2 regions of the Limosilactobacillus pulli genome follow, and region 1 is predicted to be linked to the other one. Evidence: a T-box and tRNA genes for the amino acid it is inferred to sense, from the RefSeq annotation. Region 1 holds a T-box; the other holds one or more tRNA genes.
The links. A T-box is a leader RNA that pairs with one kind of tRNA and senses whether it is charged. The one in region 1 lies ahead of QOS03_RS01645 (valine--tRNA ligase), so its partner is inferred to be a tRNA-Val.

Region 1 (15,846 bases):
TTGATCTGCTTTGGGCTTCAACGCGCGAGGTCGATAATATCCGCCAGGCCAAACAGGCAGGAATCGATATTATCACGGTACCACCGGCAATTCTTGAAAAATGGCTGGCTCGGCGAAAGTCTACTCCCGAAGACGTTGCCTTAGATACGGTCCGCGGCTTTGATAAAGATATCAGTACGCTGGGCTTTAGTATTCTTGATGATGTTAAGGAGGCGGCCGCTAATGAATAGTCAACACTCCAATCTGGATCAGTTGTCCGTTACGGCTGCTCGCATGCTGGGGGTCGAAATGATCGAAGCCTCACGCAGCGGACATCCAGGTATTGTTTTGGATGCGGCGCCAATGGCCTATACGCTGTTTGAGTATCACATGCGTTTTAATCCAAAGCAGCCCAAGTGGATCAACCGAGATCGCTTTGTATTGTCGGCTGGTCATGGCTCGGCACTGCTTTACAGTCTGCTGCATCTAAATGGCTTTGATCTGACGATTGATGACTTAAAGGCATTTCGTCAGATGGGTTCCAAAACGCCGGGGCATCCCGAATATGGGTGGACGCCAGGCGTTGATGCTTCAACGGGTCCCTTGGGTCAGGGCCTGGGCATGGCAGTCGGTATGGCGATTGCTGAAAAGCATCTAGCCGCTCAATGCAATCGGCCTGGCTTGTCAGTAATTGATCACTATACGTATGCTTTGGCCGGCGATGGTGACCTGATGGAAGGCATCAGTCAAGAAGCCTTGGACATTGCGGGCAATCTGCAGCTTAATAAGCTGATTGTGCTTTACGATTCAAATGACGTTTCGTTAGACGGACCATTATCGATGAGTACTCATGACAACGTTGAGCAACGCGTCAAAGCAGCCTCGTGGAATTATGAACGTGTTGAGGACGGCAACGACTTGGCCCAGATTGATGCAGCCTTGTGGCGGGCTAAATGCTCTAGTAAGCCAACCTTGATTGAGGTCAAGACCGTAATTGGCTATGGTGCTCCTAAACAGGGGACTAATAAAGTGCATGGCACGCCGGTTGGTCAAGATGGCCTGATGACGCTGCGAGAAAAGTTTGATTGGCATGAGCCGTCTTTTACCGTGCCACAGGCAGTCTATGATCACTTTAAGGAACTGACGGCAGCTAAGGAAAAACAGTATCAGCACTGGTTGGAAATGTGGGCTTCCTACCAGCAGCAGTATCCACAACTGGCAGCACAGTTGATGAGCGACCAGTTCAAGCTTAATGATGCTGAACTGAACTATCAACCGGGTGAAAAAATTGCCACGCGGTTGGTATGTGATGATGCACTGCAAGAGATTGCTCGTCAAAATCCAATGTTTTGGGGCGGGGCAGCCGATCTGGCCAGTTCCAACAAAACGCTGCTTAAACAAGACGACAATTTTGCCGCCGATAATCCTTTAGGACGCAATCTGCGGTTTGGCGTGCGTGAGTTTGGCATGGCCGCGGCTTTGAACGGCATTACGCTGCATGGTGGTACACGGGCGTTTGGCAGTACGTTTTTGGTATTTAGCGACTACCTCAAGGCGGCAGTACGACTGGCAGCTTTAATGAAAGTACCAACGACTTTTGTCTTCTCACACGATTCCTTAGCAGTTGGCGAGGACGGACCAACGCATGAGCCGGTTGAACAGCTGGCGGCACTGCGTTCGATGCCAGGCGTTGATGTCTTTCGGCCGGCTGATGCCAATGAAACGATTGCATCATGGCAGATAATTGGCAAAACCAGCGATCGACCAAGCGTTATCGTTACCTCTCGCCAAGGTCTGCCGGTTCTGGCGGCTGCCAAGCATGCACCGGTAGAACGTGGGGCTTACGTTTTAGCACCAGCCAAGACCAATCATCCAGCTGGAATTTTGATTGCCAGCGGTTCGGAAGTCTCCTTGGCGCTGCAGGCTAGAGAAAAACTGGCAAAAGAGGGCATTGACGTGCAGGTCGTCTCGATGCCATGTCAAGAACGCTTCTTGCGGCAGTCCAAACAGTATCAAGACATGGTACTGCCGTCACGACTGGATAAACGTCTGGCAATTGAAATGGGCAGCTCAATGTGCTGGCATCGGTTTGTTGGCTTAAATGGCATGGTAATGGGCGTTGACGAGTTTGGTACCAGCGCGCCGGGAAATCAGGTTATTGAAAAGTATGGCTTTACGCCTGAGCACGTGGCTGCAGCCTTTAAACAAACCGCTGGACTTACGGCAGAAACGTCAGAACAGGCAGCCGTTAATGGCTAGCCATTATCACTCCAAAATCTATGATTCGCATTATAAATCTTAATCTCTAAACCTCAAAATACTCCAAAAATCCCTAAAAGAAAAAGGCATGATCGATTTCCCATCCTGATCGATCATGTCTTTTTGATTTTGATTATAAATACTTACAGTAAAAAAGCCCTGTGACTTAACATCACAAGGCTTTTTATGAAGCAGCAATCAATGATTACAGCTTGTTGTAGAATTCGACAATCAGCGATTCGTCGATGTCGGCGTTCATGTCTTCACGTTCTGGCAGGCGAACCAGCTTACCTTCGAGCTTGTCAGCGTCGAATTCAACGTAAGATGGACGAGCAACAACGGCTTCAACAGCGTTCTTGATAACGTCCAGGTTCTTGGACTTGTCGCGAACGGAGATGACTTGACCAACCTTAACTTCGAAGGAAGGAATGTCAACACGCTTGCCATCTACGGTAATGTGACCGTGGTTAACCAATTGACGAGCTTGACGACGAGTAGTAGCCAGACCCAGACGGTAAACCATGTTGTCCAGACGACGTTCCAACAGAACCATGAAGTTGGTACCGTGAGTACCTTCCTTGATCTTGCCGGCACGCTTGAACAGGTTACGGAATTGACGTTCAGTCATACCGTACATGTAACGCAGCTTTTGCTTTTCGCGCAGTTGCATACCGTATTCAGACAGGCGGCCACGACGGTCATTACCGTGATCACCAGGTGCGTAGTTGCGGCGAGCCAGTTCCTTACCGGTACCGGACAGAGACATGCCAAGACGGCGAGATACACGCCAGCTAGGGCCAGTGTAACGAGACATATTAGAATTCCTCCAATAAAATTATTTGGAGTAAAATAATCCGATGTGAGCTTGACATTCGTGCAGGCCAATTGGATCGTTCACCCTTGCAGCTGGGTTACTGGAAACACCATGCGGCATTGGTCTGTTGACGAGCTTGCCCCTCACTGCTGCATTATTTTACACAAAGAGTACTTTAACGCGAAAAACCGGCTTAGTCAAGATGTTTGATCAGTTCATCGACAAAAGATTTGATGCCGATCTGTAATTTTGCATCAAAACGGTTCTTGACTGGTGCATCCAAATCTAAGACGCCCACCAGTCGCTGATGATTAATCAACGGAACGACCAGCTCAGATTGAGCAGCCGCATCGCATGAAATGTAGCCGGGAAAAGTGGTGACGTCATCGACTGCCAGGGTTTGCTTCTGAGCTGCTGCCTGGCCGCAGACGCCCTTGTTCATTGCGATATGCATGCAGGCGGGATGACCTTGGAATGGGCCTAAGACCAGTTCATCGCCTTTAGGATCATAAAGATAAAAGCCGGTCCAGTTTAATTGATCGACGCTGTCGTTTAACAGTGCTGAGGCATTGGCCAGGTTGGCAATCAGATTGGTCTCATTTGCCAACAAGGCGGCCAGTTGGGCATTGATAAGCTTAAAATCTGGCAATGTAAAAATCCCTCCGATAAATAATAAGTTGTCAAGTATAGATATGATATAATTTTAATTAGTAGAATTTTAAATTAAACGGTGAAAAAAACAAAGCATAAACCGTGCAAAATTTAGGTGGGATATAGATGTTTCAAGTGTTGATCGGAATTTTAATTATTGCTGCATTGGTAATCATCGGTGTTTACGTCTATCAAAAAAGAACGCTCAATGCTGTTGATGCGATGCTGAATCAAAAAGCCGCCGCCTTGGCAGCTCATTTAGACGAGCGATTCGCTGAAGATGCGCGCCCAGAGCTGAGTGGTGATTCACTAAAGGATTTTAATCAGCTTAAAGAAGAATACCAAGACGAATTTTTGACAGCTGCCAGTCGAGTAGATGACCTAGCCGATCAAATTGCTCAGGATCTGCATGGTTTTAATCTGTTAAGAGTCAAGCCAGATCTACGCAAGCTTCAAGATGCTACGGCCAAGCTGATCAGTGAGCAGCAAAGCTTGGAGAATGGCTTGAAAAAAATCGACGATGCCAAGGCTGAGCACCAAAAGGCAATTGGTCAGCTGAAAAAACAGTATCAGCAGTTCCGTAGCGAGCTGGAAGAAAACAGTTATCGTTATGGCAAGAGCAGTACGGCTCTGCGTCAACGCTTGGCTGATCTGGAAACGCGCTTTACCACGTTTACCACGCTTACGGCCAAGGGCGATTATGAGGCCGCTCAAGACGTGCTCAGCGAACTGCAGGAAGATACTGCTAAGCTGGATCAATTGATTCAAAAGGTTCCAGATGTTTATAAGCCGCTGCTGACTGAATTTCCCACCCAGCTGCAGGAGCTTAAAGAAGGCTATGACCAGCTGAAAAGACATCATTACAACTTTGCCGATGACCAGATCGATCAGGAAATCGACCAGCTCAATCAGCTTTGTGAACGGTCGGCTGCAGATCTGGAGGCTTTAAAGGTTGATGAGGCAGCAACGGCTAACGACCAATTAACGCAGCACATTGATCAACTCTATGACGTTATGCAACGCGAACTTGATGCCCGACCAAAAGTTTCACCGTTGATGCGTGATGTTGGTCGGCATCTGAGTCATGCCAAGCAGCAGAATCGTGAACTGATTGATGAACTGGAACGTCTCAGTCTCAACTATACGCTCAATAATGATGAGTTGGCCAATGCACGTGGCCTGGATGAACAATTGCGGCAGCTGCAGGCGTCATATGATCAAGACCAAGAAGCTTTGGCGATCGAAGAGGCTATTGACAGTCAGGTTGTTGCTCGACAAACCGACAACGAAAAGATGCTGACGGCAATTGAGGAACAACAGCAGCAAATCAACGACAGCGTAGCGGATCTGCAGTCCGATGAGACCCGAGCCAAAAAGACGCTGCGAAAGTTCTCAGTTGAGATTCGGACAATCAAACGGCGAGTTGAGTCATTGAATCTGCCTGGCATTCCAAAAGACTATCTGGACTACTTTTTCTTGGTTAGCGATGAGATCGGTAAACTGGCAGACGCCATTAATCAAGTTAAAATCGATATGGAAGACATTACCAAGCAGCTCTTGATCGTACAAGACGATCTGACCACACTGCAGGAAAAAACTGATGACTTAAGAGATAGTGCCGAACTGACCGAACGGCTGATTCAATATGCCAACCGGCTCAGTATTGATCATGAAGAGATTAATGATGCAATTGCTCAGGCACAAAATGAATTCAATCGTTATAATTATCCAGGCAGTCTGGAAATCTTGGAAAAAGCCGTTGAAAAAGTTGAGCCGGGTTCCTATAAGCAAATGGAGCAGCGATATTACGCTGAGCTTAAGCGAAATTCTTAATAAAAAACGCGTCATTTCGTTGACGCGTTTTTTATTTTCGGACGTCAATCATGGTTAAAAGATTCATGATCTGTTATAATGTAGCGTTGTTTTAGGAGCCGAACCTTCGTCGCGGATGTGATCCATCGGCGGCAATATCTTGCGAGGAAAAACTTTTTTCCCGCGTGCATTAAAGGAGCAAGCACAGTATGATTTATTTTGACAATAGTGCCACGACACAGATCTGGCCAGAAGTTTTGGATACGTATAATCAAGTCTGCCAAAAGATTTGGGGCAACCCTTCTAGTCTGCACAAGGTTGGCGAGACGGCTTGGAATCTTCAAGAGCAGGCACGTAAGCAGATCGCGGACCTGTTTAGCGTTTTGCCAAGTGAGATTGTTTTTACCAGTGGCGGTTCAGAAGGCGACAACTGGGTCATTAAAGGAACAGCAATTGAAAAGCGTCAATATGGCAAGCACATCATTACGACCAGTGTTGAGCATGCTGCGGTACGTAATTCAATGGAGCGATTAGCCGACCTTGGCTTTGAGATTACCTATCTGCCAGTCGATGACCAGGGACGCATCAATCCTGAAGACGTAAAAAAGGCACTGCGGCCAGATACGATTTTGGTTGAGTCGATGGTGGTCAACAACGAGATTGGTACGATTCAGCCAATCAAGGAAATCGGTGAGATCTTAAAAGACTACCCAAAGGTTCATTTCATGGTCGATGCAGTTCAAGCAATTGGCAAGGGAATCGATGACATTGTCTTTTCGGACCGAGTCGATTTTGCAGTCTTTTCTGGTCATAAGTTCCATGCACCGCGCGGGACCGGCTTTGTATATGCCAAAGCCGGCCGCAAGCTGGCCCCGCTGATCGATGGTGGTGGTCAGGAACGCGGCCGTCGCAACGGGACTGAAAATACGGCCGGCTTTGTTGCCATGGCGCGGGCTTTACGAATGGTCAAACAAGAGGAAAAAGAGGTTGTTGAACGCGAAAAAGCCGTTAAGACGCGGATTTATAATCACATTAAAGACTTTGATCACGTTCAGATCATTTCTAAAAACGATGACTCATTTGCACCGCATATTCTGACGTTTGCAATCGTCGGCGTTCGCGGCGAAACAATCGTACATGCTTTTGAAGAGCATGACATTTATATTTCTACGACCAGTGCCTGCTCATCCAAAAAGCATGTAGAGGCCGGGACGTTAGCAGCAATGAAGGTACCGGATTCGATTGCTACCAGTGCGGTCCGAATCAGTCTGGGTGACCAAAACACCTTGGCCGAAGCTGATGAGTTCAACCGGGTCTTTGATGAGCTGTATGCTGGCTTTAAAAAGATTATCGACTAGTTTTGAAAGGAAAATTTTGTTCTAACAATGCAATATGATGAAATCATGGTGCGCTATGGTGAGCTTTCAACCAAAGGGCGCAATCAAAAGAACTTCATTGACCGATTGGGAGCCAACGTCACTAAGGCGCTGCATGGCTTTGATCAGGTTAAGATTCATCCGCAAAGAGACCGGATGCATATTGATTTAAACGGTGCTGACAGTGATCAAGTGATGGACCGCCTAAAGCAGGTCTTTGGCATTCAGACCTTCTCGCCGTCGCTGCGTGTTGATAGTGACTTTGAGGCCGTTAAAAAAGCGGCTGCCAAGATGATTAGAGAACAGGTTAAAAAGCCGGCAACGTTTAAGATCAGTACTCGGCATGCTGACCATGGCTTCCCAATGGGTACATTTGAGATGAATCGTGAGCTGGGGGCCTACCTGCTGAAAGAATTTCCCAACCTTTTGACGGTTGACGTCCATCATCCAGATATTGATCTGATGGTTGAAATTCGCAAGAGCGGGATTTATTTGACCAGTGAAAAGATCAAAGGTGCCGGTGGCCTGCCAGTTGGGACAGCGGGTAAGGGCATGATGATGCTCTCTGGTGGAATCGATTCGCCGGTAGCTGCCTATCTGGCCATGAAGCGTGGGGTCTCCTTGGAAATGGTGCACTTTTATAGTCCACCATACACCAGCGAACAAGCACTGGCCAAGTCAAAGGAGCTGACCAGCAAGCTGGCTAAGTACTGTGGCAGCATCAAGTTTATCCAGGTCCCATTTACCGAGATTCAGGAAACGGTTAAAGAAAAAGTACCTGAAGGCTATCTGATGACCGTTCAGCGCCGATTGATGCTTAGACTGGCTGCAGCGCTGGCCATGAAGCGACACGGCCTGGCCATCTTCAATGGTGAGAGCCTTGGGCAGGTAGCCTCGCAGACGATGGAGAGCATGGTGGCCATTAACGATGTAACGACGTGGCCGGTTCTGCGTCCGGTGTTGTCGTTTGATAAGACTGAAATCATCAAGATCGCTGAAGAAATCGATACCTACGAGCTGTCGATTCTGCCATATGAGGACTGCTGCACGGTCTTTACGCCACCTTCGCCAAAGACCAAGCCAAACCTGAAACGGGCACGATCCTACGAGGCACGGTTGGACGTCGAGGGCTTGATGCAGCGAGCACTGGACAATATCAAGATTACAGAGATTCATGCCGGTGACGAATTCCTAAACCAAAATCAGGACGTTTTTGCTGAATTGCTGTAAAATTTAAGCTGATGCAAGACTTTTTAATGCATCAGCTTTTTTATTTCAAACACCGGATTTGGCTATTCGAATGGTGCTAAATTTGGTATACTGTTCCCACACAAAATTAAAAAACGCTGTGAAACTGAAAGGAGCGTTCATCGTGGAAGTTACTGTCAATGGTGAGAAGATGCAGCTGGTCGGCAATCCGCCAGAAGTAGGTACGGAAATTCCTCACTTTAAGCTGTTTGATGCTCAGAATCAACGGGTTAAGACTCGTGAGCTGCTGGGCAAGCCAACTTTATTTTCAGTCGTACCAGACATCAATACATCGGTTTGCTCGCTGCAGTCACGCAAATTCAACAAGGCAATGGCTGAATATCCTGACGTCCGCTTGATTACGGTCTCCACCAATCCAATTAACGAACAGAAGGGCTGGTGCGCGGCCAATGATATCCCAAATGCTGAGCTTTTATCTGATTATGAACAGTCATTTGGCTATGCAATGAAACTTTTGATTCCTGATGAAGGGGTCTTGGCGCGCTCAATCTTCCTCATTGATGCTGACGGTCAGATCGTCTATTCACAGATTGTTCCTGAAATGACGCATGAACCAGACTATCTGGCAGCATTGAACGCAGTTGAGAAACTTAGCAAGTCAGCCGAATAATTAAAAAATTATTTGAATCGACTTGACGTTATCAAAAATTTCTTTTATCATTACGCTATTCAAGCATTGAACGAGAGAGTAGATTCGACAAGACCGTTCAGAGAGACTCGGTTGCTGAAAAAGAGTCCCGTCAGTCGAATTGAAGGTAGCTCGCGAGCAGAAGCACTGAAACCAAGTAGGTGATTCCGGTTCATGGCCGATATCCCATGTTAGAGCGGAAACTTTCATCAGTAGAGTTTCAATTTAGGTGGTACCGCGAGCAGACTCGTCCTAATTTATTAGGACGGGTCTTTTTAGTTTAATGCCGATCAATCAACAACAACTGTAAATCTGAAAGGGGAACTTGCCATGTCAGAAAAGAACATGTCCACCAAGTTCAACCCAGCTTCAATTGAAGAAGGGCGCTATCAATGGTGGATCGATGAAGGGTTCTTTAAGCCAAGCGGCGATAAGAAAGCCAAACCATATTCAATCGTTATTCCACCTCCTAACGTTACCGGTAAGCTGCACTTGGGTCACGCCTGGGACACGACGCTGCAGGATATGGTCATTCGTCAAAAACGGATGCAGGGCTACGATGTTTTATGGCTGCCAGGGATGGATCATGCCGGAATCGCAACGCAGGCCAAGGTTGAAGCTCGTCTGCGCGAACAAGGCATTTCACGCTATGACTTGGGTCGTGAAAAGTTTGTTCAGCAGGTCTGGGACTGGAAAGACGAATATGCCGATATTATTCACAAGCAATGGGCCAAGATGGGGATCTCGGTAGACTACGATCGTGAGCGCTTTACCCTTGATGAAGGGCTGAATAAGGCTGTGCGCAAGGTCTTTGTTGATCTGTACAACAAGGGTCTAATCTACCGGGCAACCTACATCATCAACTGGGACCCACAGGCACGGACGGCGCTTTCTGACATGGAGGTTATCCATAAAGACGACAAGGGTGCCTTCTACCATGTCAAGTACCCATTCACGGATGGTACGACGTTTAATGGCAAGGATTACATTGAAGTTGCCACGACGCGTCCTGAAACCATGTTTGGTGATGAAGCCGTTGCCGTAAACCCAAATGATGAACGTTACAAGGAACTGGTCGGCAAGCATGTCATGGTACCACTGGTCAACCGTGAGATCGAAATCATTGCCGATGATTACGTAACGCCAGACTTTGGTACTGGGATGGTTAAAATCACGCCGGCACATGACCCCAACGACTTCTTGGTCGGCAAGCGTCATAATCTGCCAGAGCTCAACACGATGAATGAGGATGCCTCGTTAAACGAAAATGCCGGCAAATACTGCGGCATGGATCGTTTCGAGGCTCGTAAGGCAATCGTCAAAGATTTGGAAGACGGCGGCTACATGCTTAAGATTGACCCAATCGTGCACTCAGTTGGCCATTCTGAACGAACGGGCGTACAGGTTGAGTCGCGTCTTTCCACGCAATGGTTCGTTAAGATGAAGCCACTGGCCGAAAAAGCATTGGCCAACCAAAAGACGGCTGATCGGGTCAACTTTGTCCCAGAACGGTTCGAGCATACTTTCAACCAATGGATGGAAAACGTTCATGACTGGGTCATCTCACGTCAATTATGGTGGGGCCACCGCATTCCAGCCTGGTACAACAAGCAGACTGGTGAAATGTACGTTGGTATGGAAGCACCAAAGGACGCCGAAAACTGGGAACAGGATAAAGATGTGCTGGATACCTGGTTCAGCTCGGCTTTGTGGCCATTTTCAACGATGGGCTGGCCAGATACGGATTCTGCTGACTTTAAGCGCTACTTCCCAACCAACACGCTAGTTAGCGGCTATGACATCATCTTCTTCTGGGTTGCCCGGATGATCTTCCAGTCACTTGAGTTTACTGGCAAGGCACCATTCCACAACGTCTTGTTGCACGGATTGATTCGTGACGAGCAAGGTCGTAAGATGAGCAAGTCATTGGGCAACGGGATTGACCCAATGGACGTCATTGAAAAGTATGGTACGGATGCATTGCGCTGGTTCCTGGTTACGGGTTCCACGCCTGGTCAAGATATTCGTTTCTCTTACAAGAAGATGGATGCGGCCTGGAACTTTATTAACAAGATCTGGAATGCCAGCCGTTACGTAATCATGAACCTTGGCGACATGCAAGGTGCACCAAAGCTGCCGGCCCAAGATAAGTGGGATCTGGCTGACCGTTGGATTTTGAGTCGTTTGAACGCAACGGTCAAGCAGGTTACTGAACAGTTTGAATCGTTTGATTTTGGTGAGGCCTGCCGCTGTCTGTACAACTTCATCTGGAACGACTTCTGTGACTGGTACATTGAAATGACTAAGGAAAAGCTCAACAATGGTACTGAAGCAGAAAAGGCCGACACTAAGAACATCTTGGGCTACGTGCTCGACCAAACGCTTAAACTGATGCACCCAATCATGCCATTCGTTACTGAAGCACTGTGGCAAGACATGCCTCATGAAGGCAAGTCGATCATGATTGCCGACTACCCAGTCGTTCATGATGAGTTCACCGATGAGAAATCCGAAGAACAGATGAAACGTCTGATCGAATTGATCACTGCTGTCCGCAACATCCGTAACGAAGCCAATGCACCAATGTCCAAGCCGGTTGACCTGCTGATCAAGACTGATGACCAAGCTGATGCTGACATGCTTTTGGCTAATGAGGACTACATCAAGCGCTTCTGCCACCCAGCCAATCTGCAGATTGCTACCGATACGCAAGCACCAAAGCTGGCCATGAGCGGGATCGTAACCGGTGCTGAAGTCTACATTCCAATGGCTGAGCTGGTTGATCTTAAAGAAGAGCAAGCCCGGATGGAAAAAGAAATTGCCAAGTTGGAAAAAGAGGTTCAACGCTCGGAAAAGAAGCTTGGCAACGAGAAATTTGTCAACAATGCTCCAGAAGCCGTTGTTGCTGAAGAACGGACTAAGGCTGCCGAATGGAAACAAAAGCTGGAGGCAGCTCAGACTCGTCTTGAATCACTCAAGAATGCTTAAAACGAGGGTTGCTAATCCCGACTTTTTAACCTAGTTTAAATTAAATACGTTGGCATCCCCAGGGTTCATCTGAGCTTTGGGGATGTTTTTTTAAAATCAATTCGACTTTTGCGAACAATTGTTCTATAATGAGCAGTAAAAATGAAAGGATTCATCATGACCAACATTCAAAACTATGATGACGCGTTGGCGTTTATTCACGGTCGTACCAAGTTCAAAAAAATTCCTACACTCAAGCGTATGCGGCGATTTTTACAAGAGTTGGGCAATCCGCAGGAAAACCTTGATTATCTGCATATTACGGGAACCAACGGCAAAGGGTCGACAACGGCTATGCTGAGATCAATGCTGATGGCAGACGGCCTGAGCGTAGGGACGTTTACTTCACCGTTTATCGTTCGTTTTAATGAGCGTATTTCATTAAATGGTCAACCGATTCCTGATGATGAGCTGGTTAAGACGGTTCAAAAAGTTGCGCCGGTTGTTGACTATCTGGATGAGGTTTTGCCAGAGGGTGGTCCAACTGAATTTGAGATTGATACGGCAATTATGTTTACCTGGTTTGCCAAAATGCGGCCAGACGTCGTCATTCTTGAAGTGGGGATTGGCGGTCTGTTTGACTCGACCAACGTCATCGTACCCAAGGTCAGTGGCATCGTCTCTGTTGGTTACGATCATATGCATGTTTTGGGCGATACACTGGGCGAGATTGCTGCTCAAAAAGCTGGGATCATCAAGCCTAAGGTTCCGGTCGTAATCGGCAGACTGCCCAAAGCCGCACGTCAGGTGATCATAGAGGCTGCTCAAGACAAGCAGGCACCATTGTATGAAAATGGTCGCCAATTTACGGCCAAAAAGCTAAATGACCATCAATTGAAAAATGAGATTGAATATGATGGCTTGATGATCCACCGTCAAAGATTTCAGTTGGGACTGTTGGGTGAGTATCAAGTTGACAATGCTGCCGTTGCGATTACCATGGCTCAGCTTTATTTAAAGCAGCAAGGACTGCAGATTGACGTTAGGTCGTTTCGGCAGGGACTGGCTGATACGCGTTGGCCAGGTCGCTTGGAGGTCGTTAACGACTCGCCGCTGGTAGTCTTGGATGGAGCACATAATCTCCCTGGGATGCAGGCTTTAACGACGACAATCAAAGACGATTTTAAAAACATGGAGATTTATGTTTTGGTAGCCATTTTGGCAGATAAGCAGTATCAGTTGATGTTGGGTGAGATTGCCAGCTTGCCTAACGTACATTTAATGCTGACCAATTTTGCCGGACCAGGTCCCAAGCGACCAAGTGCCGACTTAAAAAAAGCGGCTCAAGACATTGAGACGCGTTGGCCAATCAAAACAGCTGCCAGCTGGCAGGAAGGACTGCTAAAAATTTCTAAGGAGGCTTCGGCAGACGATGCTATTTTGATTACCGGCTCTTTGTATTTCATCTCAGAAGTGCGCAGTTTTTTCGTTAATTCGGTTGCTGAAAATTAAGGTTATTTGATTTTTAACCGAAAAAATACTATCTGCTCTAGTCTGCATATAGTATTGGCAGGGGAGGTAATCAAATGATCGAAAAAACTTGTCAGCAGCGTTATGTCACACTGGTCAACATGGTATTTAGCAAGGAAGAGGATCTGGCCAATCATTTTTTAGAACTGTTTCCAACGCCGGCAGTTTTTCGCTGCATGACTATGGAAGAGCAGGATGCCTTTTTAGGTTATGATCGGAAACGACTCAAGCCGGTTTTGGCGGCTATTGAGCTGGGCAGTTTGATTCTAACCTGTCCGCACGAGATTTTAGGGCATGCCTATTCCAGCAATGAAGTTGGTCAGTTTTTAATGGACGAGATGGCTGATCAGACACAAGAATCAGTCGAGATTCTCTGTACGGACGTGCATAACGAAATTATTGCTCGGCACTGTTTGTTTAAAGGAGGGCAAGCCGAATGCATGCTCTATCCTGATCAGATTTTTCGCTATGCGCTTCACTGGAACTCATTTGGCCTGATCATGGTACACAATCATCCTTCAGGTGATCCTGCGCCATCCAGACAGGATTTGAGCTTTATGAGTCGATTGGAGCAGGGCTGCCAGCTTTTGGGACTGCATTTATTGGACTGTCTGGTGATTGGCAGTCAAGACTACTACAGCTGGCGTGAAAGTCAGGAAAGTCATGCGACATTTAATGGTCAAATTGCGAATTGAATTTTAAAATTCGGTTAAGGAACTCCCAATGATGAATAGCAATGCTGTTTTTCTTTAGCGTTTGGTGTATAGTAATGTCTGTTAATTTAACGTTCGGCTATGGTATAATATCAACGCTATTGTATTATGAAAAAGAACGACTACTTTTGTATACGAAGGGAAGAAACAGATTGCTAGGAATTGGAGCAAAAAATATTGGCATCGACCTTGGGACGGCCAATACTATTGTTTACATTGAAGGCAAGGGCATCGTTTTGCGTGAACCATCCGTAGTTGCTCGCAACAAAAAGAGCGGCGAGGTCATTGCGGTTGGCGAAGAAGCACGCGACATGATCGGCCGTACGCCAGCAAGCATCGTGGCAATTCGCCCAATGAAAGACGGCGTAATTGCTGATTATGACACGACGGTTGCCATGATGAAGCACTACATGGAAAAGGCCTTGGGTAAAAACGGCGGCAAGCCATATGTAATGGTCTGCGTACCAAGCGGCGTTACGGAAGTTGAAAAGCGTGCCGTAATTGACGCGACGCGGGTTGCCGGTGCTCGAGATGCCTATGTGATCGAAGAGCCTTTTGCAGCTGCAATTGGTGCTGGTCTGCCGGTTATGGACCCAACTGGCAGCATGGTTGTTGATATTGGTGGTGGTACGACCGATGTTGCTACGATCTCGCTTGGTGGGATTGTTTCCAGCCGCTCGATTCGAATGGCTGGGGACAAGATGAACGATGCAATTGCTCAATTCGTTCGTCAAAACAAGAACCTGCTGATCGGTGAACGGACGGCCGAAAAGCTCAAGTGGGATATCGGCTCAGCTTCGGTTGAAGCAGCTAAGGAAATGGGCACGACTGAGGTTCGCGGTCGTGACCTGGTAACCGGTCTGCCACAAACCAAGGAAGTTTCGGCGGTTGACGTCTCCAATGCTTTGCAAGACGTTGTGGAAGCCATCATTGAAGCCATCAAGGGAACGTTGGAAGAAACCTCGCCTGAAATTGCGGCTGATGTCATTGATCATGGGATCGTCCTGACTGGTGGCGGTGCCTTGCTTAAGCATTTGCCAGAGGTTATTGCCGACGCTACCAAAGTACCGGTATTTATCGCCAATGATCCATTAGACTGCGTTGCTATCGGGACTGGTGAGTCACTGAAGAGCATCGACGTGATGAAAAAGAGCAAGTAGTCACGATTCAGAGTAAAGAGAATAACTGATATACAGTTAACAGGGCGGGGCTGGTCGCAAAACGATTTGTTTTGCCCAGCCCCGTTAAATGTATCTGGATGCATTGGAGGATAAAAATGCAGAAGTTTTTTTCGAATCGCCGCTTGGTAATTACAGTGGTAATTCTGGTGGCCTGCTTTGGCTTGATGGGTGGCTCGGTTGCCATGCGCAATCGTCGTTCGACACCGCCACTGATTCAGCAGTTTGGCAATGACATCGTTGGTTTTGCTGATGACATTGTGGCCTATCCGGTTAATGCAGTCCAAAGTGGCGTCAGCTCAGTTTCTGAATTGATGAATGCCTACACGGAAAATCGTGAACTCAAGCAAAAAGTTTCTGAACTGGCGCAGGTTAAGGTTCGCGATCAAACGCTGGCCAAAGAAAATAAGGAGCTTAAAGCTGAACTGAAGCTTAAAAGCTCACTAACGGACTATTCAACCGTCAGTGCGGCCGTAATGTCAAGAACACCTTCGTCATGGCAGCAACAGTTGGTCATCAATAAGGGACAGACCAGCGGCATTAAGAAAAATATGCCAGTGCTTTCTGGTGGTGGCTTGATTGGTCGCGTCTCTGAGGTTAACAAGACCAACAGTAAGGTTGAACTGCTCAGTGATACCAGCGAGTCATCCAACCGTTTTTCAATAGTGAT
Region 2 (15,846 bases), on a different contig from region 1:
GATCGTTGGGGTCTGCATCATCTTTGGAATTATGGGCGGTCAAGGACCAGTTGGTTTAAAGAATTTCCATTACAAGGATGCACCATTTGTTCATGGTTGGTCAGGCATTTTAAGCGTGTTCCTGGTGGCTGGTTTCTCATTTCAAGGGACTGAATTGATTGGGATCACGGCAGGTGAAGCCGCTACGCCAGAAAAGTCGGTCTCCAAGGCGATTCACTCAACTTTCTGGCGGATTTTGCTGTTCTACATCTTTGCCATCTTTGTGATTGCCTGCATTCTGCCATACACCAACAAGAACCTGTTGAACTCAGACGTACAAAACATTACGATGAGTCCATTTACGATTGTCTTTAAGCGAGCAGGGATGGCGGCTGCTGCCAGTGTTATGAACGCGGTTATTTTAACGGCTGTAACCTCAGCGGCCAATTCTGGTTTGTATGCCTCAACGCGGATGCTGTTCTCACAAGCACGAGAAGGTTACGCTTGGAAGATCTTTGGTTATGTTAATAAGCGGGGAATCCCGATCTATGCACTGCTTGGTACCATGGTTGTTTCTTGTCTGGCTTATCTGACACAGTTTATCGGACCAGAAGCTTATAACTACCTGATTGGTGCTTCTGGGCTGTGCGGCTTTATTGCCTGGCTGGGGATTGCTATTTCGCATCTGCGGTTCCGGCGTGCTTTCATCGCACAAGGCCACAAGGTCAGTGAGCTGAAGTATCATGCCACGCTGTTTCCATTTGGCCCGATCTTTGCGTTGATTTTGTGTGTGATCGTTATGTGTGGTCAAAACATCGATGCCTTTATCAAGATGGACTGGTCAAATATTGCCATTACCTACATGGCTGTACCACTGTTTTTGATCTTGTTTATCTACTACAAGGTTCGCTATAAAACACACGTGATTCCGCTCAAAGATGTTGATTTATCGCGGAGCAACAATAGCGAATCATTTGTTCCTGAATCTGAAAACGAAGCTAAGTAGTCAAAAAATCCTCGTCAAATTGGCGAGGATTTTTATACGTTGCTTTAAAAAATATTTTATAGAGTAAAATCCTTGATCAGATTGCTTTTACGATGCAGGACAACATTAATGATAGTTTGTTGAAAAATATTTTACTCACGATTACGGTCCAAAGATGATACAATGTAGCTCGTGTCTTTTTAGAAAAACAAAGCAAAGGGGTAAATGGAATGATTGTACTGGCGGGAACCATTGGTGCAGGTAAGACCAGCTTGACGCGGATGCTGGCTGACCATTTAGGAAGTCAGGCTTTTTATGAGTCGGTTGATGACAACGAGATTTTACCGCTTTTTTATAAAGATCCTAAAAAATATGGCTTTTTGCTGCAGATCTACTTTTTAAACAAACGGCTGGCCGAGATTAAGAATTCGTTTGATAATGACTTAAACGTCTTGGATCGCTCCATCTTTGAGGATGCCTTGATGTTTCGATTGAATGCGGATCTTGGCCGGGCCACTCAGACCGAGGCCGATATCTATGCCTCATTGTTGAATAATATGATGGAAGAGCTGCCGCAAGAAGTGCATACCAAGGCGCCAAGTCTTTTGATTGGGATTCAGGTATCGTTTGAGACGATGCTTAAACGGATTAAGAAGCGCGGTCGTTCGTTTGAACAGCTCGAAAATGATCCTAGTCTGTATGAATACTATCGTGAGTTGAATCAACGCTATGTTGACTGGTATGCCAGTTATGACGAAAGTCCCAAGATGCTGATTGATGGTGATCAGCTTGATTTTGTTGAGGATCCCAAGGCTGCTGAACAGGTTTTGACGATGGTTGACGACAAGCTGGCGGAGCTGCAGCTAAAATAAAGCAGCTTGACAAAGCTAAGTTGGACATATATAATAACTTTGTTAGTTATATGTCTGGCATGGAGGATTAGCTCAGTTGGGAGAGCATCTGCCTTACAAGCAGAGGGTCACAGGTTCGAGCCCTGTATCCTCCATTTTTTATGCTTTACTTGCGGATGTGGCGGAATTGGCAGACGCGCAAGATTTAGGTTCTTGTATCTTATGATGTAAGGGTTCGAGTCCCTTCATCCGCATTATTATCAAACGGCTGTCCCGAAGCAAGGTACAGTCGTTTTTTGATTTATTTTGCATCTAATCGCTGATATAGTTGTTCTTAGAAGTTTTAATCGGGAAAGGAAGCCATAAAAATGATCACGTTTGGTCGTTATCGCCTTTCATTCTCAAAAGCCTTGACGTTTGGGTTCTTGATCGTGATTGCGATCGGTACGCTGCTTTTGATGCTGCCGATTGCCGTCAAGCCTGGCGAGGATTCATCGTTTATGACGGCATTTTTTACCGCAACCAGTGCAACCTGCGTGACTGGTTTGACGCTGGTTGATACGGCGACTCATTGGTCCTTATTTGGTCAACTGGTAATTACAGCTTTGATTGAGATTGGCGGATTGGGTTTTATGACGTTTGCGATCATGATGTTTTTGTTTGCACGTCAAAAGATTAGGCTTTCAGCACGTCTGTTGGCTCAAGAATCACTGAACTTGCAGTCGCCAGCACAGATTACTATTGTAAATCTAATCGTTGGCCTTTCACTGATTATTCAGGTTTTAGGCGCGCTATTGCTGTGGCCTGATTTTGGTCGTCGGTTTGGCTTGGTCAAAGGGTTATGGTACAGTATCTTTCATTCAATCTCAGCTTTTTGTAACGCTGGTTTTGATCTGTTTGGCAACAGCCTGGCATTATTTGCTGATGATACCTATGTCTTATTTATCATGGCAGTTTTGATTATTGCCGGCTCATTTGGTTTTTTAGTTTGGCGAGATCTATTGCTTTATCGAAAAAAGCATCGGTTGTCGCTGCATACTTCACTGGCATTGTCGACTGGCGTAATTATCCTAATATTATCGCTGATGAGCTATCTTTTAACTGAAGATAATCTGGCGGCCCAGTTTCCGCACATGTCGGTTGAGTACCGTTTTATTAATACTATTTTTATGGCAATCACACCGCGGACAGCTGGTCTGACGACTTTTTCCTATCGAAATCTTTCACCAGCTGGCATTGCGGTCACGGTGATTCTGATGTTTATTGGCGGTACGCCTGGTTCAACGGCTGGCGGGATCAAAACGACTACGGTTGGGCTATTGACGCTGCAGAGCATTGCCACTTTAAAAGGTCAGCGCGATACGGTTTTTGGTAGACGACGCTTTAAAGAAGAAAATATTTTTCGGGCACTGACGCTGGTTTTTGTTGCTTTTGCAATTCTTGCCGCGGCCATCTTATTGTTGTGTCTGACGCAGCATTTGCCAGCTGATTTTACTTTGGAAGACATTATTTTTGAAGTTATGGCTGCTTTTGGAACGACAGGTATCAGCATGGGGGTCACGCCACATTTGAATTTATTTGGCAAACTGATCATTATGGCATTGATGTTTATCGGTCGGGTTGGAATTTATACCGTAATGTTTACGATTTTAAATGCTCATCCAAAGCAAAAGAACTATCGCTATCCGGAAGAAGGGGTTTTGATTGGCTAATAAAAACAACTATGCAGTAATTGGCATCGGCCAGTTCGGCAGTTCGGTCTGTGAAACTTTGGCCGAGGCACATCAGGACATTTTGGCAATTGATAAAAACGAAGATGTCGTGAATGAATATGCCAATATGGTAACGCGAGCAGTCATTGCCGATGCTCAAGATGAAGAAGCGATGCGCGAGCTTGATCTGGGCAGTTTTGACAACGTCTATATTTCAGTAGGCAATATCCAGGCCAGTATCATGGCAACCTTGATTGTTAAGGAATTAGGTGCCAGAAACATTATCTGCAAGGCTGAAAATGAAAATCACGCGCGGGTGCTGGAAAAAATCGGCGCTGACTATGTCGTACGGCCAGAGCGTGATATGGCCAGACGAATGGTGTTTCATCAGTTGCATTTAAATATTGCCAACTATTTGATCTTGAATCATGAGCTGACGCTGGCTGAAATCGAAGTTAAAAGCAGTGATTTTTGCGATCATACGCTAAAAGAGCTCAATTTGCGCGATACGTATCAAGTCAACGTGATTGCCATTGTCAGTGGTGAGCAGGTCAACAAACTGCCACAAGCCGACGACATGCTTCGTTATGGCGATCATATCTCAGTCGTTGGGGATGTCGGAGCAATTCAAAAGCTCAGTTCGGTAATCGCTGATGAATAATCAAATCATAAAAATAGCGTTGCGAAGGCTTTATAGTCCAACACAACGCTGTTTTTTGATATTAATCATCAATACCGGATATTCCGTGACGAGCTTTTAATGCCCAAAGAATCGAAACGGTATCGATCACTTCTTGCAGCATTGCCCCAATAAAGGCAGGAATGATGCCAAATGCGGCAATCAGCATCAGGGTTGTACAAATACCGATACCGATCAAGACGGCCTGTTGAGCGATACGCATGGTTTCTTGTGAGATCGTAACGGCAATGGCAACCCGGTTCAAGTCATCTTTAACGATTACCAGATCCGCTGATTCACTGGCTGCAGTAGATCCGTGAGCACCCATGGCGATCCCAACATCGGCAGTTGCCAGCGCGGGTGCATCATTGACGCCATCACCGACCATTACGACAGGACGACGATCTTCAGGAACGTTTTTTAAAGCGGCAATTTTTTGTTCGGGCAATAGGTCAGCTTTCACCTCATGGATACCGACCAGCTTAGCAACATGCTGAGCAATAGCTTTTTGATCGCCAGTCAGCATAACCAGGTGCTTAACGCCTAGCTGACGCAGCTGTTCCATAGTACGTGGCGCTTCAGGACGAATCTGATCTTGGAAAATTACACAGCCCCAGTACTGATCATCTACACTAACATAGATTGCGGTCTGTGACAGCGGCTTGTGGGTCGTATCCGGGTCAGCAAAGAGCAGCTTGCCGACCTTGACTTGTCGGCCGTCAACGATTGCTGAGATACCGTTGCCGACGACTTCTTTTAGCTCACTGGCAGAACTAAGCGGAATCTGGTGTTCTTGGGCATAGGCAACGGTTGAACGGGCAAGGATATGTGGCGACTGTTCCTCGGCGCTGGCGGCAAAGTGCAACAGTTCCTTAATGTCGACTCCCTCGGCAGGCTCAAGATGATCAACGGTCAGCTGGCCGCTGGTAATCGTACCGGTTTTGTCAAAGGCCATTGTTTTTGGATGCGCCATTTTTTCCAGGACGCTGCCAGTTTTGATGATGATCCCGCTGCGTGAGGCCCGACTCATCCCCGAAACGATGGCAACCGGAGCAGCTAAAATCAGCGGGCATGGTGAGGCGACAACCATTACTTGAGCAAAACGGCTGGGATCTTTGCTGATGATCCAAGCAATGCCGCCAATTACAAGTGCTGCCGCAGTAAAGGGAACGGCATAGCGGTCTGCCAAACGGACAAAGTGAGCAGGGGTGTTCTCCGCTTCTTTAACCAGGGCCACCAGCTTTTGATACTGACTGTCACGCGCTAATTTAACTGCTTTAATGACGATTGCCTGATCGCCGTTTAGCGAGCCTGACATTACCTGATCGCCAACCTGCTTATCGATTGGCTTTGATTCACCGGTCAGCGATGATTCGTTGACTTGTGTATTGCCTTTAATGATCTCACCATCAATTGGCACCAGCTCGCCAGGCTTAACGATGATCGTATCGCCAACCTTAACCTGGTCGACATGCACGTCTTCGATCTGCTCGTTTATCAGCCGGTGAGCAGACTGCGGTGAGTTGTCAAGCAATGCCTTAAGCTCAGAGTTGGCCTTACGAGAGGCATAGTCTTCCAAAGCATCGCCGCCGACCAGCATTACTAATATCACCATGGCGGCCCAATACTCACCAACGCTTAGGGTGGAGACAACGGCAATGATTGCCAGCAGGTCAACGCCATAGCGACCATTTTTGAGAGTGTGGATCATCTCAATCAGCATCGAAAGCGCGATCCCCGCCCCCACGATGGTTACCAAAATCTGGGCAGCAAGCGCCTGCTTAAAAACGTATTGCAGGAGAACTGCTACTAAGGCGACAGCTAAAATCATGAACAATTTCTGTCGATGCGAAAATTTTTTCATAATTTTCAGCTCCTTTCTCCAAATTTTGTCTTAATTATAACGCTGTTTAGTAATCGCTTCCAGATGTCAGCCTGAGTGAATATGCTGAATTGGTTTCATAAAAGAAGGAATTAATAAATATCGGAATAATTAACGAAAATATCAAATTAGTATTGACATTAAACGTTTTTATCGGTAATATATATAACTGTTGATACGATATCAGCAAAATTAAACAGCAGTTGCGGAAGTAGTTCAGTGGTAGAACATCACCTTGCCATGGTGGGGGTCGCGGGTTCGAATCCCGTCTTCCGCTTGATTCCATTATTTTTATGCACCCATAGCGCAATTGGATAGAGTGTCTGACTACGAATCAGAAGGTTGAAGGTTCGACTCCTTCTGGGTGCATTGATCGGGAATTAGCTCAGCTTGGTAGAGCGCTTCGTTCGGGACGAAGAGGTCGCAAGTTCAAATCTTGTATTCCCGATTCATATAAACATTATGCGGAAGTAGTTCAGTGGTAGAACATCACCTTGCCATGGTGGGGGTCGCGGGTTCGAATCCCGTCTTCCGCTTGAATTGAATATTCATTATGCACCCATAGCGCAATTGGATAGAGTGTCTGACTACGAATCAGAAGGTTGAAGGTTCGACTCCTTCTGGGTGCATCTCTTGCGGAAGTAGTTCAGTGGTAGAACATCACCTTGCCATGGTGGGGGTCGCGGGTTCGAATCCCGTCTTCCGCTTTTTTTGTTGCGTGAAATAAAAACTCCAGTCTCAAGGCATGAGATTGGAGTTTTTTCTCACTCTTTTTTGTGTTTTGAGTCAAGAAACTATTACTCGAGATCGTTTGAATTGGTAATCAATTGTCAAAGTAAAGTGGACTCAAACAAGATGATGGTGTTAGTCATTATTACGGTAGACACACTGACCCTTAAACCAGGTTTCTTTTGCACGGACTTGAGTCAGCTCGTCTGCTGGTACGGTAAAGATATCCTTGTTGAGAATGACGAAATCAGCCGACTTGCCAACCTCCAGTGTTCCATTATGAGTAAAGCCGCCAATCTCAGCTGCCCATTTGGTATAACCAAGAATGGCCTGAGGGACACTGATTGCTTCTGCTTCATTAACCACGTCATCATTGGCTGCGCGGCGTGTCACAGCTGCGTAGATACTGTAAAACGGGCTGTCTGGTTCAGCCCATGGCGTACATGGCGCATCGGAACTTAACGTCGTCAGTGCATTGGAATTAAGCATCGATTTGATTCGATAGGCCTGCTTGAACTGCTCGGGAGTCAGGTAGGTACGATATGACTCGTCTTCAGCAAAGAAAAAGATTGGCTGCGTAGAAAGTCCATAGTGCATCTTAGCGTGATTGATTTGATCAAACATCTGATCGCTCAGCAACGAGGCATGTTCGATTCGAATCGAAGGCATGTCATCCAGCCATGGCTCCATATTGCAGGTTGTATCCAAAACCAGCTGAATTGCTGCATCGCCCATTGCATGAATGGCCGCCTGCAGATGATGCTTTTTGGCAAATTCAACCGCAGTTTTTAGCTTCGCCTGATTGGTCAACAAGACACCGCGCTTGCCGGATGGGTAAGGAATCGAATTATCTGCAGTCTCACCAGAGATGCTGCCATCCATAAAGATCTTGATACCGGCGACTCTTAGCTGATCGTTGCCAACTGGTTCCAGACTTTGACCTGGATCCAGCTCATCATATACATAATAAATCGAAGCGCGTGGAGTAAAACCTCGTTTAACGGCATCTTGATAAAGCTGCAGCGTGGTGTATGGCTTTAAGCGTCCCATCATCTCACCGATGGCTACAATGCCGTTTTTAAGATAGTGCGTTGAACTGTTGACCATATTTTGGACATCGCCGGCATAGCTTTGAGCCGATTTGGCACGAATCAGCAGCTGACTGGCAGCTACCTCGCGCATAAAACCATTGGGACGCCCATCGGCAAAGTGCTCAATCTTACCACCCTTGGGATCCGGCGTATCTTTATCAATGCCAGCTAGTTCCAAGGCTTTAGAATTGCCGACCGATGAGTGACAATCAGACCGATAGATGAAAATTGGCTGTTCAGTCGTAACCTGATCAAGATCATCAACGGTTGGTGAGCAGTGCTCAGCTAATTTGGTTTCATCAAATCCCCAGCCTTCGATCCAGACATCGGGTCCTTGACCAAGCTGTGGCGACTGTTTGAGTGCAGTGATCATTTCTTTGATGCTGTTGACATTGGGTGGCGTGCAGGCCGTACCATGAAGAGCATCGGCAATATATTTTGGATGGGTATGACAGTCAATTAAGCCTGGCAAAACGGTCTGCTGATGCAGATCAATGGCGTCTGGATCATCAATCTGATCAGTCTGGCCAATCCAACTGATGCGGCCGTCTTTGACTTTAAAGGCAGTAGTAAAATCAGTCTCGCTGGTACCGACAAAGATCTTGCCGTTGACAAAGGTTTGTTCCATGATTGTTTCCTCCGTATCATTTTTGGTAGCGGTAACATTATAATAATCCGCTTATTGAACTGAGACAACCAACGAAAATTAAAACTGGATATTAATGGTAATTATGTCTATAAAATCAATCGTAGCATCTTGCCGATTTATACTTTTTAACCATCTTGAAAGCCTTTGCTTATTTTTGATAAGTGTATATCTGCACAAATCAAAAATAATTTTGAAAGTGCTTTAGGTAGCTGTAAACGCCTTGATTACGCCTAAATAGCCACTTTCTAATTAAATGGTCTAGTTTAAATGTGCAAACATTCACTTTCCAAATGGAGCTGAATCTGCTAAGATAGTGGCTGTAAAGGAAATCTAATGATTGCAAAGGAGATTTTGCTCTATGAAAGCTGCTGTTATTCGTGAAAACTGTGATGGTTTCGTTGACGTCAAGGATGTAACGCTGCGTGACCTGAAGCCAGGTGAAGCACTGGTTGACATGGAATACTGTGGTCTTTGCCACACTGACCTGCACGTTGCTGCTGGTGACTTTGGCAAGAAGCCTGGTACGATCATCGGTCACGAAGGTGTTGGCCGTGTATCCAAGGTTGCTCCTGGCGTTACCAGCCTGAAAGTCGGCGACCGGGTATCCATCGCTTGGTTCTTCAAGGGCTGTGGTCACTGTGAATACTGTCTGACTGGCCGTGAAACGCTTTGCCGCAACGTTCTGAACGCCGGCTACACTGCTGATGGTGCCATGGCTGAACAATGCATCGTACCTGCTGACTATGCAGTTAAGGTACCAGAAGGCCTGGACCCAGTAGAGGCTACTTCTCTGACTTGTGCCGGTGTTACGATGTACAAGGCTCTGAAGGTTTCCGGCATCAAGCCAGGTCAATGGGTATCAATCGTTGGTGCTGGTGGTCTGGGTAACCTGGGTATCCAATTTGCTCACAACGTATTTGGTGCTCACGTTGTTGCCGTTGACGGTAACCCTGACAAGCTGGAAGCTGCCAAGAAGGAAGGCGCTGAAGTCCTGATCAACCGTCACGACGGCAATGTTGACGAACAGATCCAAGAAAAGGTTGGCGGCGTTCACGCAGCTGTTGTTACGGCCGTTACGCCAGCTGCCTTTGACCAAGCTGTTGACTCTCTGCGTCCAGATGGCAAGCTGGTTGCCGTTGCCCTGCCAAAGGGTGACATGCAATTGAACATTGCTAAGACGGTTCTGGATGGGATCGTAGTTGCCGGTTCTCTGGTTGGTACTCGTCAAGACTTGGCTGAATGTTTCCAATTCGGTGCTGAAGGCAAGGTTCACCCAATCGTTAAGACTCGCAAGCTGGAAGAAATCAACGATATGATTCAAGAACTGAAGGACAACAAAGTGGTTGGCCGGAACGTCGTTGACTTCGTTCACAACAAGTAATCGAATAATGGCTGGGATAAGCAGTTCCTGGCAATCCTAAAAATAAGGTTCACCGCTGTTTTAATAGCGGTGGACTTTTTTGATTCTTTCGCCCAGATATTTTCAAGTATATATGGTAGAATTAAGGTCAATATTAGTCAGATGAAGAACGAGGGGGCGAAACTTTGGAAGACCGCAGTATATCAGATGTTATTGAGGCATACCTCAAAGAGATTCTTGGTAACTCAGAACAGATTGAAATTCGTCGCTCGGAGGTTGCCAATCATTTTGACGTGGTACCTTCACAGATCAATTATGTAATTAAGACTCGCTTTACTCTGCAGAATGGCTATCTGGTGCAAAGCAAGCGTGGCGGTGGCGGCTATATCCGGATTGAGCGCATTAATCTACTGGATGATGTTGACGTCTTGGATATGCTGATCAATGCGATTGGTGATTCGATCAGTGAACGCGATGCCTTCGATGTCATTAGAACCTTATATGAAGAAAAAGTCGTTACACGACGCGAGGGTGATCTGATGATGGTGATGGTTGCCAAACAGACCTTGAAACTGGATAGTCGGGTTAAGGAAAATCAGCTGCGGGCTCGGGTCCTAACCTCGCTGCTGAACCGACTGCGTTTTGAAAGCTAGAGAGAAAGAGACGGTGATTTAATGGACAATAATTCATACACCCGAAGTGCACAAAACGTTTTGCAGATTGCCCAAGAACAGGCACATTACTTTAAGCATCAGGCCGTGGGGACCGAACATCTGCTGCTGGCTTTGAGTATGGTTTCCAATAGTATTGCCGGCCGTGTTTTAAGTCAATTCAACATTACCAGTGATGACATCAGAGAAGAAATTGAAAGTCTGACCGGCTATGGCACGATGCAAGAAGTTGATCGCGATACCTACCTGCCGGACTCACCCAAGCTGCGCAGTATTCTGGCACTGGCTAGCCAGATGGCACAACGACTGCAGGCTCCTCAGATTGGCACTGAGCATTTATTGCTGGCACTTTTGAGTGATGACGCAATTTTGTCGTCACGAATTTTGAACAATCTAGACGTCAACCCTAAGCAGGCGCGGCGGATTCTGTTAAGACGATTGGGAATTGCTGAAAATCAGCAGCGACGTGCGCCAAGGCGACGTCCAAGTGAAGACGATAGCAGTGATGGTGAGGTTCAGGGGACGCCAACGCTGGATAAGCTGGCGCGCGATCTTACTCAGATTGCGCGTGGTGGCGGCATGGATCCGGTAGTTGGCCGTGATCGTGAAATTAAACGAGTCATTCAGATTCTCAGTCGGCGAACCAAAAACAACCCAGTTCTGATTGGTGAGCCTGGGGTTGGTAAAACAGCGATTGTTGAAGGCCTTGCTGAACGGATCGTAGCCGGTCGGGTTCCCGAAGAGCTGGCTGATAAACGACTGATGATGCTGGATATGGGATCTTTGGTTGCCGGTACCAAGTATCGTGGTGAGTTTGAGGATCGCCTGAAAAAAATCATTAACGAGATTTACCATGATGGTCATGTGATTTTATTCATCGATGAACTGCATACCTTGGTTGGAGCTGGTGGTGCCGAAGGGGCAATTGATGCCTCAAACATCTTAAAGCCAGCCCTGGCCCGTGGTGAACTGCAGACGATCGGGGCTACGACGCTTGATGAGTATCAAAAATACATTGAATCAGACGCAGCCTTAGAACGACGTTTTGCTACGGTTCAAGTCGAAGAGCCGACTGCAGAAGATGCATTAAAGATTCTAAAAGGTCTGCGGCCAAAATATGAGGAGCATCATCATGTCAAAGTTGACGATGAGGCACTTGAAGCAGCCGTTAAACTGTCGACGCGCTATCTGACGAGTCGTTTTCTACCGGACAAGGCCATTGATTTAATGGACGAGGCGGCAGCCATGGTCCGGATTGAGGCTGAAGAAAAGACGTCGCCCCTGGCAGGTGAGCAAGCCAAGCTGCGTCAGTTGGGTGAAGAAAAAGAACAGGCCATCGAGCAGCAAAACTTTGATCGAGCGGCTCAACTCAGGCAGGCCGAATTAACCATCAAGGCCCGGTTGGCTGAGGAAGAAAAGCGACGTCAAGAGCAGGCTGACCAATATCAGCTGCATGTTGGCGCCGAAGACATCGCTAAGGTAGTTGCGGAATGGACGGGTGTGCCATTGACGCAACTGCAGAAATCAGAAAGCGACCGTTTGATCAATCTGGAACACGTGCTGCATCAGCGCGTGATTGGTCAAGACGAGGCCGTTTCTGCGATTGCACGCTCAATTCGACGGGCACGCAGCGGGCTTAAGGATCCCAACCGTCCCATTGGTTCATTTATGTTCCTTGGTCCTACTGGTGTCGGCAAGACTGAATTGGCTAAGGCATTGGCAGAAGCGATGTTTGGTTCGGAAAACAACATGATTCGCGTTGACATGTCTGAATATATGGAAAAATACAGCGTCAGTCGTTTGATTGGCGCAGCACCTGGCTATGTCGGCTATGATGAGGGTGGCCAGTTGACAGAAAAGGTTCGTCAGCATCCATACAGTGTCGTATTGCTTGATGAGGCCGAAAAAGCTCATCCAGACGTATTCAATCTGTTGCTGCAGGTTTTAGATGACGGCTATCTGACGGATTCTAAAGGGCGGCGCGTAGATTTCCGCAATACGATTTTGATTATGACTTCCAACCTGGGGGCAACACAGCTGCAAGACGAAAAGCAGGTTGGCTTTGGTGCTTCGGATATGGCTCATGATTATCAGGCAATGTCGTCTGCCATCAAACAGCAGTTGAAGCTGCATTTTAGACCCGAATTCTTGAACCGAATCGATGAAACGGTAATCTTCCATTCATTGAATGAAAAAGAACTGCACCAGATTGTCAAGCTTTTGGCCGGTAAGGTCACGAAACGGATTGCTGAACGTGATATTAAGCTGCGCTTTACGCCGGGGGCAATTGACGTGATTGCCAAAGCTGGCTATGATCCCGAATACGGAGCACGTCCATTGCGGCGCGCCTTGCAAAATCTGGTTGAAGATCCGCTTAGTGAGGCTCTGCTGGCCGGCTCGGTTCAAGGCGGCGATGAGGTTGTGATTGGATCGCATCAAGGCAAGATTACCCTTAAGGATAAGCGCGGGGATGCCAAACCGGAATTGATTGCGTTGCCTTAAAAAACGTTGTTCTCGATAAATAACCTGATAGACAAATCTTAAAAGTCATTAAATCACCATTTACCAAAATGGGATTTGGTGACTTTTATTTTAGCGAATTGGTAACCCAAACTTGCAAGAACTGGCTTTTCGTGTGAGAATTACTTTGACTAATATGGGAAACCAATAAGGGAGAATTTATTGAAATGAAACGTGCAGAACAACTGGCAAAAACGCGCCAGGCAATCTTAAAAACCGCTACGACTCTGTTTTTGCAAAAGGGCTTTTCTGGCGCTTCAACCAGAGATATTGCCAAACAGATTGGGATTACGCAACCAGCCTTATACCATCACTTTAATAATAAAGAAGTGCTGTACCTGGCCGTTTTAACCAACCTTTGCGGCAAGGTGCGCCAAGACATCAATAAGGTAATGCGTAAGCAACAGATCGCTCCAGAAGAACGACTATATGGCATCACCGAAGTTTTGAAAAAGCATCACCCACTCAACGTCTATGATCAGTATCAAGAAGCCAAAAGAGAGATTTCCGAAAGTGCTCAGCGCAAATTAGACATGCTGTTTATGATGGACTACATTGAACCGATTGCTGATTTCTTCAAACTGCCAGAAGTCAATCTGCGGCCAGAATTGTTGCCAAGAGAAGCTGCTGAGCTGTTCTTGGCTGATCTGGCACCGATTTTTGATTCGTTCCGGCCAATTGGCGGCCATGCTATTTCCGAAGAGCAGCGTACCAAACTGATTTTGGACTGCATTTTACGCGGCTTGACGGTTGCTGAACCAGCCAGTGAAAAATAAGAACTAAATATTGACATTGGATAAGCAAACGCGTATGATGACCAGTGTATGTAATTGCGAGTTCATTTGAGTTCCGTGATCTCTTGTCCATGGGATTCTTTATAAAAACCAAAGACAGCTGCCAGCTGTTTTTGGATTTTTTTTGCCCAAAAGCAGGAATTTTGACTAATTGTAATCAAAATGTAATATTACAAATTCAACTGAACTTGCCCAACAAATTTGAGAGGTGAATAGTTTGGCCGGACATTTAGTAAAATACGGTAAGCACCGTACGCGTCGCAGTTACTCCCGTATCAAGGAAGTACTGGACCTGCCTAACTTGATTGAAATCCAGACCGATTCCTATAACTGGTTTATGGAAAAAGGTCTGCGGGAAATGTTTAACGACATCATGCCAATCGATGACTTCCAAGGCAAACTGTCGTTGGAATTCGTCGACTACCAACTGCTTGAACCTAAGTACACGGTTGATGAAGCCCGGGAACACGATGCAAACTACTCTGCACCATTGCACGTTACCCTGCGCCTGACGAACCACGAAACTGGCGAAATCAAGTCCCAAGACGTGTTCTTCGGTGACTTCCCACTGATGACGGACCAAGGTACCTTCATTATTAATGGTGCCGAGCGAGTAATCGTTTCTCAACTGGTCCGCTCACCTGGTGTCTACTACAATGAAGAAGACGACAAGAACGGCCGGCCAAGCTATGGCGCTACCTTTATTCCAAACCGTGGTGCCTGGCTGGAATACGAAACCGATGCCAAGGGAATCTCTTACGTGCGGGTTGACCGGACGCGGAAGCTGCCCCTGACTGAAATGGTCCGTGCACTGGGTTTTGGCTCTGATGACGAAATTATCGATATGCTGGGTGGCAACAGCGAAGGCTTGTCAGCTACGATCGACAAGGATGTGCACAAGAACCCCGAAGACTCCCGTGTTGAAGAAGCCTTAAAGGACATTTACGAACGGCTGCGTCCTGGTGAGCCAAAGACGGCCGATTCTGCTCGCAACCTGCTGACAGCGCGCTTCTTTGATCCAAAGCGCTACGACATGGCACCGGTTGGCCGTTACAAGACCAATAAGAAGCTGATGATGAAGTACCGTCTGCTGGGTCAAACGCTGGCCGAAACGCTGGCTGATCCGGAAACAGGTGAAATCTTAGCCAACAAGGGCGACGTAGTTACCAAAGAAGTTCTGAAGACTCTGGAACCAGCCCTGGATAACGATGACTTCAAGATGGTTACCTACACGCCATCTGATGAAGCCGTAGTTACGGCACCAGTCAAGCTGCAAAAGATCCTGGTCTACTCCAAGAACGATCCAGATCGCGTAGTACCAATCGTTGCCAACGGTCACATTCCATTGGAGCTTAAGCACATTCAACCAGCCGATATCATCGCATCGATCAACTACTTCTTCAACCTGCAAGAAGGTATTGGTACGACTGATGACATCGACCACCTTGGCAACCGACGGATTCGTTCCGTTGGTGAGCTGCTGCAAAACCAATTCCGGATCGGCTTGGCTCGGATGGAACGTGTGGTTCGTGAACGGATGTCAATCCAAGACATCAACACGGTTACGCCACAGCAATTGATCAACATTCGTCCAGTTGTGGCCTCAATCAAAGAATTCTTTGGTTCATCTCAGCTGTCTCAGTTCATGGACCAAACCAACCCACTGGGTGAACTTTCCCATAAGCGTCGTCTGTCTGCGCTGGGGCCTGGTGGTCTGACTCGTGACCGGGCCGGCTATGAAGTCCGGGACGTTCACTATACTCACTACGGTCGGATGTGCCCAATTGAAACGCCAGAAGGCCCTAACATCGGCCTGATCAACTCACTGTCATCCTATGCACGGATCAACGAATATGGCTTTATCGAAACGCCATACCACCGTGTTTCATGGGATACGCACAAGGTTACCGATAAGATCGACTACCTGACTGCCGATGAAGAAGA

Region 2: it encodes a tRNA-Val, which carries the amino acid that the T-box ahead of QOS03_RS01645 (valine--tRNA ligase) is inferred to sense. The anticodon was not compared.

What each region holds. Positions count from the first base shown of each region.
Region 1 is NZ_CANCWQ010000003.1:51,407-67,252, reverse strand. Features, by position in the region: gene QOS03_RS01685 (transaldolase family protein) at 1-230, shown strand, start outside; gene tkt (transketolase) at 223-2,238, shown strand; gene rpsD (30S ribosomal protein S4) at 2,444-3,052, opposite strand; gene QOS03_RS01670 (GAF domain-containing protein) at 3,246-3,701, opposite strand; gene ezrA (septation ring formation regulator EzrA) at 3,830-5,536, shown strand; gene QOS03_RS01660 (cysteine desulfurase family protein) at 5,725-6,873, shown strand; gene thiI (tRNA uracil 4-sulfurtransferase ThiI) at 6,901-8,121, shown strand; gene tpx (thiol peroxidase) at 8,264-8,770, shown strand; T-box leader at 8,828-9,046, shown strand; gene QOS03_RS01645 (valine--tRNA ligase) at 9,119-11,776, shown strand; gene QOS03_RS01640 (bifunctional folylpolyglutamate synthase/dihydrofolate synthase) at 11,918-13,267, shown strand; gene QOS03_RS01635 (JAB domain-containing protein) at 13,342-13,980, shown strand; gene QOS03_RS01630 (rod shape-determining protein) at 14,151-15,158, shown strand; gene mreC (rod shape-determining protein MreC) at 15,275-15,846, shown strand, end outside.
Region 2 is NZ_CANCWQ010000004.1:8,006-23,851, forward strand. Features, by position in the region: gene QOS03_RS01990 (amino acid permease) at 1-985, shown strand, start outside; gene QOS03_RS01995 (deoxynucleoside kinase) at 1,195-1,836, shown strand; tRNA gene QOS03_RS02000 (tRNA-Val) at 1,898-1,970, shown strand; tRNA gene QOS03_RS02005 (tRNA-Leu) at 1,988-2,069, shown strand; gene QOS03_RS02010 (TrkH family potassium uptake protein) at 2,184-3,527, shown strand; gene QOS03_RS02015 (potassium channel family protein) at 3,520-4,188, shown strand; gene QOS03_RS02020 (heavy metal translocating P-type ATPase) at 4,250-6,070, opposite strand; tRNA gene QOS03_RS02025 (tRNA-Gly) at 6,294-6,365, shown strand; tRNA gene QOS03_RS02030 (tRNA-Arg) at 6,384-6,457, shown strand; tRNA gene QOS03_RS02035 (tRNA-Pro) at 6,463-6,536, shown strand; tRNA gene QOS03_RS02040 (tRNA-Gly) at 6,553-6,624, shown strand; tRNA gene QOS03_RS02045 (tRNA-Arg) at 6,644-6,717, shown strand; tRNA gene QOS03_RS02050 (tRNA-Gly) at 6,724-6,795, shown strand; gene QOS03_RS02055 (amidohydrolase) at 6,953-8,536, opposite strand; gene adhP (alcohol dehydrogenase AdhP) at 8,916-9,938, shown strand; gene QOS03_RS02065 (CtsR family transcriptional regulator) at 10,103-10,570, shown strand; gene QOS03_RS02070 (ATP-dependent Clp protease ATP-binding subunit) at 10,592-13,090, shown strand; gene QOS03_RS02075 (TetR/AcrR family transcriptional regulator) at 13,276-13,884, shown strand; gene rpoB (DNA-directed RNA polymerase subunit beta) at 14,111-15,846, shown strand, end outside.